3 regions of the Arthrobacter sp. NicSoilB11 genome follow, and region 1 is predicted to be linked to each of the others. Evidence: riboswitches for the same ligand, from Rfam matches in the RefSeq annotation. Region 1 holds a riboswitch; each other region holds the start of a gene.

Evidence for each region. Region 1 has a riboswitch for S-adenosylmethionine ahead of LDO14_RS12870 (aminotransferase class V-fold PLP-dependent enzyme). Riboswitches for the same ligand answer to the same signal wherever they lie in the genome.
Region 2: it holds a riboswitch for S-adenosylmethionine, as region 1 does, so the genes downstream of both, LDO14_RS07060 (homoserine O-acetyltransferase) here and LDO14_RS12870 (aminotransferase class V-fold PLP-dependent enzyme) in region 1, are expected to answer to the same signal.
Region 3: it holds a riboswitch for S-adenosylmethionine, as region 1 does, so the genes downstream of both, LDO14_RS02890 (cobalamin-independent methionine synthase II family protein) here and LDO14_RS12870 (aminotransferase class V-fold PLP-dependent enzyme) in region 1, are expected to answer to the same signal.

Annotation. Positions count from the first base shown of each region.
Region 1 covers NZ_AP024657.1:2,772,102-2,775,345, forward strand. Annotated here, with positions in the region: gene rsgA (ribosome small subunit-dependent GTPase A) at 1-258, shown strand, start outside; gene hisN (histidinol-phosphatase) at 303-1,115, shown strand; SAM riboswitch class IV at 1,268-1,381, shown strand; gene LDO14_RS12870 (aminotransferase class V-fold PLP-dependent enzyme) at 1,418-2,836, shown strand; gene LDO14_RS12875 (class I SAM-dependent methyltransferase) at 2,939-3,244, shown strand, end outside.
Region 2 covers NZ_AP024657.1:1,522,930-1,526,173, forward strand. Annotated here, with positions in the region: gene LDO14_RS07050 (VOC family protein) at 1-133, opposite strand, end outside; SAM riboswitch class IV at 352-466, shown strand; gene LDO14_RS07055 (bifunctional o-acetylhomoserine/o-acetylserine sulfhydrylase) at 510-1,832, shown strand; SAM riboswitch class IV at 1,933-2,048, shown strand; gene LDO14_RS07060 (homoserine O-acetyltransferase) at 2,061-3,176, shown strand.
Region 3 covers NZ_AP024657.1:589,480-592,723, forward strand. Annotated here, with positions in the region: gene LDO14_RS02880 (hypothetical protein) at 1-2, shown strand, start outside; gene LDO14_RS02885 (uracil-DNA glycosylase) at 15-644, opposite strand; gene LDO14_RS02890 (cobalamin-independent methionine synthase II family protein) at 846-2,054, opposite strand; SAM riboswitch class I at 2,068-2,171, opposite strand; gene LDO14_RS02895 (SipW-dependent-type signal peptide-containing protein) at 2,428-3,123, shown strand; gene LDO14_RS02900 (S26 family signal peptidase) at 3,142-3,244, shown strand, end outside.

The DNA.
Region 1 (3,244 bases):
ATCCGTTCCTTTGGCCTGGCGCACGTGGACCCTGACCGCATCCTGCGCTCCTTCCCGGACCTCTCCCCCGGCATCGAGAACTGCGAACGGGGCTGCAAGCACACCGCAACCGCAGTGAACTGCGGCCTCGACGACTGGGTGGCAGGCGGACACGCAGGTCCCACCGGCGCGGCCCGGCTGGCCTCGCTGCGGCGCCTGCTTGGCACGGACCCGAGGATGGAAGCACAGGAAACCAAGGAGCTCGGCAGCGTCAACTGACGCGTTCTCCCGGCAGAACCGTCCACAGACGGTAGTTTGGAACCATGATCCAACCCGCTTCGAGCTACAACGATGACCTGCGCCTGGCCCATGTCCTGGCCGACTCCGTGGATGACCAGACCATGAGCCGCTTCAAGGCCCTGGACCTCCACGTTGAGACCAAGCCGGACCTGACGCCGGTCACCGACGCGGACAAGGCCGCCGAGGAAGCCATCCGGGGCCAGCTCTCCCGTTCACGCCCCCGCGACGCCGTCCTGGGCGAGGAATTCGGCAGCACCGGCCACGGTTCCCGGCGCTGGATCATCGACCCCATTGACGGAACCAAGAACTTTGTCCGCGGCGTTCCCGTATGGGCCACGCTGATCGCCCTCGTGGATGAGGGCGAACCGGTGGTGGGCGTCGTCAGCGCCCCGGCCCTGGGCAAGCGCTGGTGGGCGGCGAAAGGCATGGGCGCGTACATGGGCAGGTCCCTTGCCGCCGCCACCCGCCTTCGCGTGTCCAACGTGTCGAAGCTTTCCGACGCCTCCCTCTCCTACTCCAGCCTGGGCGGGTGGAAGGAACGCGGAAACCTTGACGAGTTCCTCGGCCTTACCGAGGATGTCTGGCGGACCCGGGCCTACGGGGATTTCTGGTCGTATTGCATGGTGGCCGAGGGCTCTGTGGACATCGCCTGCGAACCCGAGCTGAACCTCTATGACATGGCTGCCCTGGTGCCGATCGTGGTGGAGGCCGGCGGCCGGTTCACATCCCTGGAAGGCGAGGACGGCCCGTTCGGCGGGAACGCCCTGGCCACGAACTCAATCCTGCACTCGGAGGTCCTGCACCGATTGAACCCGTACCTGGACGATCTGCTGTAACTCACGCGCTTTCCACGTTTGAACGAATAATGCGACGCCGGACACCTCCCAAGGCAGGTGCCCGGCGTCGTTTATTCGGCGGCGCGTAACAAAGCCCTTAACAATTGCCGCGGCTTCAGTCCTGGCCGCCCCATGTCCTACGCTTTTATGCAGGTCACGAGTGCCAGCGCAAAACCCCGGTTTGCTGGCCGGCAACCCTCCATTCGCGGTGGGGTGCCCCGGGTGACGACCAGGCCGGTCCGGAGCGGATGCGGCAAGCGCGGATTCCACTATGCCGGAGTCCTGTACCAAGTGAGGTCTCTGTGACAACTGCCACCGTCTCCCCCCAGCCCGTCATTGCCGAAGCTGCCGTCCCCCATGCACGCCACGCCGCAGCCGGCCGGCCGCTCGCTGCGGTCACCGGCGCCGAAATCCAGGCGCCCCTGATTTCAGGCGGCCACGTGCGGTACGCCAACCTCGATTACGGCGCCTCCGCCCCGGCACTGTCCGTAGTGTCCGCTTACCTGAATGAGATCCTCCCCTACTACGCCAGCGTCCACCGCGGGGCAGGATACGCATCCCAGATCAGCACCTCCGTGTACGAGAACGCGCGCAGCATCGTCAGGGATTTCGTGGGCGGCCGCCCGGATGATTCGGTCATCTTCACCCGCAACACGACGGATTCGCTGAATCTGCTGGCCGGCTGCCTTCCCGTGACCGATGGCCGCCACGACGGCGAAGTGCTGTACCTGGACATCGAACACCACGCCAATCTCCTGCCGTGGCAGGGCGTCCCGCACCGCAGCATCGTCGCCGCCGACACCATCACCGGCACCCTTGAGGCCGTACGTGCCGAGCTTGGACAGGGCGGTGTCAGCCTGGTCGCGGTCACCGGGGCCTCCAACGTGACCGGCGAAATCCTCCCCATCCGGGCGCTGGCCGCGCTGGCCCACGAACATGGCGCACGGATCGTGGTGGATGCGGCCCAGCTCGCGCCGCACCGCCGCATAGACATCAGCGCGGATGACGTCGACTACCTCGCCTTCTCCGGCCACAAGCTGTACGCGCCCTTCGGCGCCGGCGTCCTGGTGGGGCGCCCGGACTGGCTGGACGCCGGCGTCCCGCACCTCGCCGGGGGCGGCGCCGTCAAGGAAGCCAGGCTCGACGGCGTCAGCTGGGCCACCGGCCCGGCCCGCCATGAGGGGGGCTCGCCGAACGTCCTGGGGGCCGCCACGCTGGCCCGCGCCAGCCAGGTCATTGCCGGCCTGGACCAGGAACGCTGGCACGCCCACGAGTCCGCCATCCGCTCCTTCCTGGTGGAGGGACTCCAGCGGATCGACGGCGTCACGGTTCACCAGATCTTCAAGGACACCAACCCCGAAACGGACACCATCGGGGTGGTCAACTTCTCCGTCGAGGGTTACGACGCAGGACTGGTGGCTGCGTACCTTTCGGCAGAGCATGGCGTGGGCCTGCGTGACGGGCGCTTCTGCGCCCACCCCCTGCTGAAGCGCCTGGGCCTGCCGTCCGGTTCCCTCCGCGCCAGCTTCGGCGTCGGTTCGCGCCTGGAAGATGCCGAGCGCCTGCTGGCCGGCATCCAGGCGCTCCGGAGCAACGGGCTGGGCTGGGACTACGTGGTGGACGCAGGCCGCTGGGTCCCTGCCAACGACACCCGCACCTACCCGCACTGGGCGCCCAACACCCCTGGAACAGCCGGCGCAGCGCCCTGCATCGACGACTGACGCCGGAGACCGGCCACTCCTGTTTCAGCCGGCTGACCGTGTGCCAGGGGAATGCGGTAAATTCGAAAGGTACCGCAGGACGTCAGCTGAAGGAGGCCACGCGTGGTTCGGGGTGGCCCCAAGCTTGATCACGGGCGGCGCAGGGAACTGGGCCAGAGCTTCCAGGACGGCGGCAGGCACTACCAGCGCGTCCGGCCCGGCTACCCTGAGGAGTCAGCCCGGTGGCTGGTGCCCGCCGACGCCCATGAAGCCCTCGACGTGGGTGCCGGTACCGGAAAATTCACCGCGCTGCTGCTGGACATGGGGCTGGACGTCACGGCCGTGGACCCCTCGGCGGACATGCTCGCCCAGCTTACGGAACACTACCCGGCTGCCACGGCGATGCCGGGGACTGCCGAGGCCACAGGC
Region 2 (3,244 bases), 1.2 Mb from region 1:
TCATATTCCGGGTTCCGAACCGGGGGTGCACCCCGCCCTTCACTGCCTCAACGCCGAGGGCAGATGAAATACGTTCGGTAGTGGCCGCGAGGCCATCTTGTTCACAGGCGTAAGAGACGTGATCCATGCGCATGGCAACATCTTGGCACTTTGTGATCCGGCTCTCAGCTAAGGGTACCCTTACTGGAAAAGGGCCGGGAAAAGGGCCGGGAACATGGGCAAGAAGGACGACGGCGGCGTCCCCGGCCGGGTGCGGGGCGGCCCACCTGTGGCGGCTCGAAAGCCATGCAGGGCGACCTTGTTCGTCACAATGCTGTCCACGGCGACTACCCCGTTCCTAGACTGGGCGCAGGTCATGAGCGCCAGCGCCAAGCCCCGGCTCGCTGGCCGGCAACCCTCCACCCGCGGTGGGGTGCCCCGGGTGAGGACCTGGCTGTCCGGCAAGAGCCGGAAGCAAGCGCGGCCCGTACTGCCCCACGCATTCCGGGCCCATGTCATAGGAGACTGAGATGTCCAACGGATGGTCTTTCGAAACCCGCCAGATCCATGCCGGCCAGGAGCCCGACAGTGCCACAGGAGCCCGCGCGCTCCCCATTTACCAGACCACGTCCTTCGTGTTCCCCAGCGCCGAAAGCGCAGCCAACCGCTTTGCCCTCGCCGAACTTGCACCCATCTACACCCGGATCGGCAACCCCACCCAGGATGCCGTCGAACAGCGGATCGCCAGCCTTGAGGGAGGCCTGGCCGCATTGCTGCTGAGCTCTGGCCAGGCCGCCGAGACGTTCGCGGTGCTGAACATTGCGGAGGCGGGGGACCATATTGTGGCGAGCCCCAGCCTTTATGGCGGAACGTACAACCTGTTCGCCCACACCCTGAAGAAGTTCGGCATCTCGGTCACCTTCGTCCAGGATCCCGACAACCTGGACCAGTGGCGCGACGCCGTCCAGCCGAACACCAAGCTCTTTTTCGGTGAAGTGGTGTCCAATCCCCGCCAGGACGTCCTGGACATCGAAGGCATCTCCGAGGTGGCCCACCAGGCAGGCGTGCCACTGATCGTGGACAACACCCTGTCCACGCCCTACCTGATCCGCCCACTGGAGTGGGGTGCGGACATCGTGATCCACTCCGCCACCAAATACCTGGGCGGCCACGGCTCCGCAATTGCCGGCGTGATCGTGGACTCCGGCAAATTCGACTTCGGCAAGGACCCTGAACGGTTCCCCGGCTTCAACACCCCGGACCCCACCTACAACGGCCTGGTCTACGCCCGCGACCTAGGCGCCGACGGTGCGCTGGGTGCCAACCTCTCCTACATCCTCAAGGCCCGCGTCCAGCTGCTGCGCGACCTTGGCTCGGCGGTTTCCCCCTTCAACGCCTTCCTGATCTCCCAGGGCCTGGAGACGCTGAGCCTGCGGGTGGAACGCCACGTTGCCAACGCCACTGAAGTGGCGCGCTGGCTGGAAGGACGGGACGACGTCGAATCCGTCGCCTACGCCGGGTTGCCCTCCAGCCCCTGGTACGAGCGTGGCCGCAAGTACGGGCCCAAGGGAACGGGCGCCGTCGTGGCCTTCAACCTTGCCGGCGGAGCGGAGGCGGGCAAGCGCTTCGTCGACGCCCTGGAGCTGCACTCCCACGTGGCCAACATCGGCGACGTCCGCTCCCTGGTCATCCACCCGGCGTCGACCACCCACAGCCAGCTCTCGCCGGAGCAGCAAGCGGTGGCCGGGGTGAATCCGGGACTGGTCCGGCTCTCTGTTGGCCTGGAGCACATCGACGACATCCTGGCCGACCTGGAAGCGGGTTTCCGCGCTGCCAAAGACGCCCAGAGCTAAAAGCGCGCCAGGGCTGACGCCGGAAGGGCCGGCAAGCGGGGAAGTCACAACCAGTCACACTCTTGGCCTGGAGCGGGGGGTGTTTCGTACACTCGAACCAGGTCATGAGTGCCAGTGACAGCCCCGGCTTGCTGGCCGGCAACCCTCCATCCGCGGTGGGGTGCCCCGGGTGAGGACCTGGCCTGCCGGTCAGACGACGGCAGGCAAGCGCGTAGAAGAGGTCTTGCCATGACGGTTACCGTCGCCCGAACCACCATCCCCGAACACGGAATTGTCCGCTACGCCTCCATCGGAGGGCTGGAACTCGAAGCCGGGGGGCACCTCCCGGACGTCACGCTGGCCTACGAAACCTGGGGCACGCTCAACGCCGACGCCAGCAACGCCATCCTGATCGAGCACGCCCTGACCGGCAGCACCCACGTGACCCGCGGCGACACGGACGAAGAAGGCTGGTGGGAACAATTGGCCGGTCCCGGCGCTCCCGTGGACACGGACAAGTTCTTCGTGGTGTCCGTCAACATCGTGGGCGGCTGCTACGGGTCCACGGGCCCGTCGTCGGCCGCCCCGGACGGAGCCCCCTGGGGCTCCCGCTTCCCCCTGGTCACCCTGCGGGACAGCACGGTGGCAGAGGCCCGGCTGGCTGACCAGCTGGGCATCAGCAGCTGGTTCGCTGTCCTGGGCGGATCCATGGGCGGCGCCCGCGCCCTTGAATGGGCAGTGACCTACCCGGAGAGGGTGCAGCGCTGCGCCGTCATCTCCGTGGGTGCCGCGAGCACGGCGGAACAGATCGCCTTCGCGCAGGCCCAGACCCTGGCCATCCGGCAGGACCCACACTTCAACGGCGGCGACTACTACGGCGGCCCCTGCCCGGAAGCCGGGCTGGCACTTGCCCGGCGCATTGCCCACATCACCTACCGGTCCGCGGCTGAACTGGAAGGCCGCTTCGGCCGGGAACCCCAGGCGCCGGAGTCGCCCCTGAAGGGTGAGGCTCTGGCCGCCCGCGGCCGCTACCAGGTGGAAAGCTACCTGGACCACCAGGGCAGCAAGCTCGTGAAGCGCTTCGACGCCAACAGCTATATCGCCCTCACCGAGGCGCTGATGAGCCATGACATCTGCCGGGGCCGCGGAACCCTGGCCGAAACCCTGGCCAGGTCCACCGCCAGGTTCTTCGTGGCCGCCGTGGATTCGGACCGGCTGTATTTCCCGTCGCAGTCCCGTGAGCTGGCCCAGGCCCTGCCGGGGGACGTGGACGTGCACGTCATCCAGGCGCCGATCGGGCACGACGGGTTCCTGACAGAGATCGGGCAGCTGGGCAGCCAGCTCCGGAGCAGCTTCCTGGCCTAGCGCCCCGCATGTGCATTCCTGCAGATGCCTTCTGCACTAATCGGCGTTGAGGTTGCACCGCAGGCAGA
Region 3 (3,244 bases), 2.2 Mb from region 1:
GAGCGGCGCAGGTCTTAAGGTTTGGCAATACCCGTGCGGGCCATGGCGTCTGCATAGGCAGTGCGCATGTCCTCCAGGTACTCCTCCTGGCGGGCCGGGGAACCGGCGAAGGCGCGGCCGCTCAGCGAGCGGACCTTGTAGGTCTTCAGGCCGCGGCGCCAGAGGAGGGGCACCTCGGTCTTCAACAGCAGGTTGGCCAGGCGGTTGGCTTCGGTGCCATGCGCCACGATCACCGAGGCGCGGGGGACCAGGGCCAGGAACTTCAGCAGGGGCTTCAGGCCTGACTGGATCTGGTCCGGAGTGAACTTGCCGTTGGCTTCGCCCGGGACGTGCCAAGGGTGGACGTTCCACGGCATGACGAACTCCGGGCGCAGGCCAAGCTTCCACTGGATCCCCAGCATGCGGGTAACAGCGTCCTGGTCGCCGGGGGTGATGAACCCGGACGGATCCACCTCGCCGATGTTGGAGAACAGGCTGATGATGCGGCATTCCTCCACGTCGTGCATGGGGTCCACGTAGGGCACCACGGTTCCGGGCTTGGCCTCCTGCAGGGAATCACACAGTTCGTTGACGGCGGCAACGCTGGGTTCGTAGCGGCGGCTCATGAGCTGTTCGTGGAATGTTTCGGGTGCCAGGGCTGTCATGAAGTGCTGGATCTCCTGCGGGGATTGGCGTTGCTGCCGCCACGGACATGGGCGCACGGCGGCACGGCACATCAGTGGCGGTTGATTGGGGTGGACCAACTCCTGGTCGGCCTACTCCAGTTTAGCAAGCCCAGGCAAGCGAAACGCCGGCCGCCCCTTCCGGTGATGGAAGGCACAGCCGGCGCGTCGGTGCGGGAGCGGCTAGAAGAGGCGCTTCGAGGCGCGGCGGGCACCCTCACCCAGTGCCTCCAGCTTGGCGAAGGCGATCTGCGGGTGCACCCTGCCGCCCAGGCCACAGTCGGTGGAGGCAATGACGTTCCCGCGGCCCACGAGGTCCGCAAAGCGGACGATCCGGTCCGCCACCAGGTCCGGGTGCTCCACCACATTGGTGGCATGCGAAACAACGCCCGGGATGATCACCTTGCCCTCGGGGAGCTTTGTGTCCTCCCACACCCGCCATTCGTGTTCGTGGCGGACGTTTGCCGCTTCAAAGGAATAGGCGCCGGCGTTGACCTGAAGCACAGAGCCGATGATGTCGGCGAACGGGATGTCCGTGGTGTGTGGGCCGTGCCAGGATCCCCAGCACACGTGCAGCCGGATCTGTTCCTGCGGCAGGCCGCGCAGCGCCCAGTTGGTCGCTTCGACGCGCAGCTGGATGAACTTCAGGTAATCGTCCAGGGACGGCTCGGGATTGATCTGGTCCCAGCTTTCGGCCAGGGACGGATCATCGAGCTGCACCGTAAGGCCGGCCTCGATGATGGCCTTGTATTCCTCCCGCATGGCATCAGCGCAGGCGTAGACGAGTTCCTCGTCGCTCTTGTAGTACTCGTTGGCTACCCGCGCGCATGAGCCAGGGGAGAGGGAGGCCACGAAGCCATCCGTGAGGCCTGCGGCGGCGAGCCCGGTCCTCAGGTTCCGGATGTCCGAGGCCACCAGGTCCTGGCCCGTGTACGTCAGCGGTCCGGCGATCTTGGGCTGGGCAACGCTCCTGCGGTGGGTGAGGATGCCGGATGCGGGATCGCTGTAGGCCTCGTTGAAGGCCTGCCGGTCGCGCCGGTCCGGGAACGAGGTCAGGACAACGTTGCCGGGGGACGAGCGGCGGACGCCGGACTCGGCCCAGCGGTCCACGGTGGTTGGCTCAAGGCCCCCGAGCCGGGCGAAGGAGTAATTCCACCACGCCCCGTAATCCACCGAGCTGGACATGGTGTGCCCGTACTCGCCGTCGTTGGGGATGTCGATGCCAAGGTCCTTCTGGCGCTGCACCACGTCCACTACGGAGGCTTCGAGGAGTTCCAGGAATTCCGGCGTGATGCCGTCGGCTTCCTTGGCGGCGTTGGCCGCAATGAGTTCAGGGGTGCGGGGCAATGAACCGGCGTGGGTCACGCGGATATGGTCGGTGTTCTGGGACATGCTGGAATCTTCCTTTCCATCGGTCCTGGCAGTAGCACCTTCGGCCGGCAGGAGTCTGCCGGGACGTGGTTGCTGCGGCGTCATTGAGCCAGGTCTCTCGGCCGCTCCGGATGGTTCACTCCCACCTAAAGCGACAGCGTGGCGGCGGGGCAACTCGGTTTCATAATGTGGCGCGGCAGCGTCCGTCGGAGCGCGTCCGCACGATTCCGCCGGAGAAAGCGACAGTTGATAACATTTAATACACCGACTTGACTTTAATTAGTAAGTAATGATGATGTAGAAACATCGGTCTTTTGGGGGAAATATCGATAATCCCCCATACCAGTGTCCCGGTTCCTACCGTTCGGGGTTTAATTCTAATTTGGGGGAAATCATGGTTGAATCAACCAGCGCTAAGCCGCGCTCGCAAAAGGCTAATAAAGTCCGCGCTATTCTTGCCGGCGGCCTTGTCTTGGGGATCGGCGCAGCCTTCACTCTCGCTGCGTGGACGGACAACGAGTGGGTCTTCGGCCAGAGCGGGAACGGCGGCGGCCCGGGTACCAAGGTCTACCACATGCAGCAGAACACGTGGTCCGGTACTTCAAGCGAGGCGGTTTGGGCTGACGAGCCGACTGCTCCCGGTGGAGCCCTGACATTCAGCGTCAATGCTGACGATCTCGTGCCGGGGTCGACGGTCTACGCCCCGATGCAGTTGCGGGCTTCCGACAAGTCCCAATCATTGGTGGCCACGCTGACGGGGGCTGCCCGGCTCGACGGAACTGATTCAGCCACCAACTCTGCAGCGCTGTACGGTGCTCTTCGGTACCAGCTGAAGAAGGAGGTGGACAAGGACCTTTGCAACGCCACCAACTTCTCCTCCAATGGAACTGATCTTGTTCCTGTTGGCTCGACCCTGAACACCCGTTCGGACACTCCGATCAACCTTCCGGCCGGAGCTACGGACGCAGCTGCGGGCACACCTGTGAGTCTTTGCTTCGCAATGACGCTCCCTTCGAATGCAAGCGTTGATCTTCAGGGATTGCGGACCACCCCCTTGTGGACCTTCAGCAGCACCGTAGGCCAGTCGTAGCCGCCACCCGTGCTTCGGATGTCCGCCAGGCGTGAGTCCGGGTTCCGGGCGGCGGCCGTGCCGTCCGGAACCCGGCTCCCGCCGGGGGTGGGAAGCGTGGCCCGGGGGTTCAGGGAGGTAT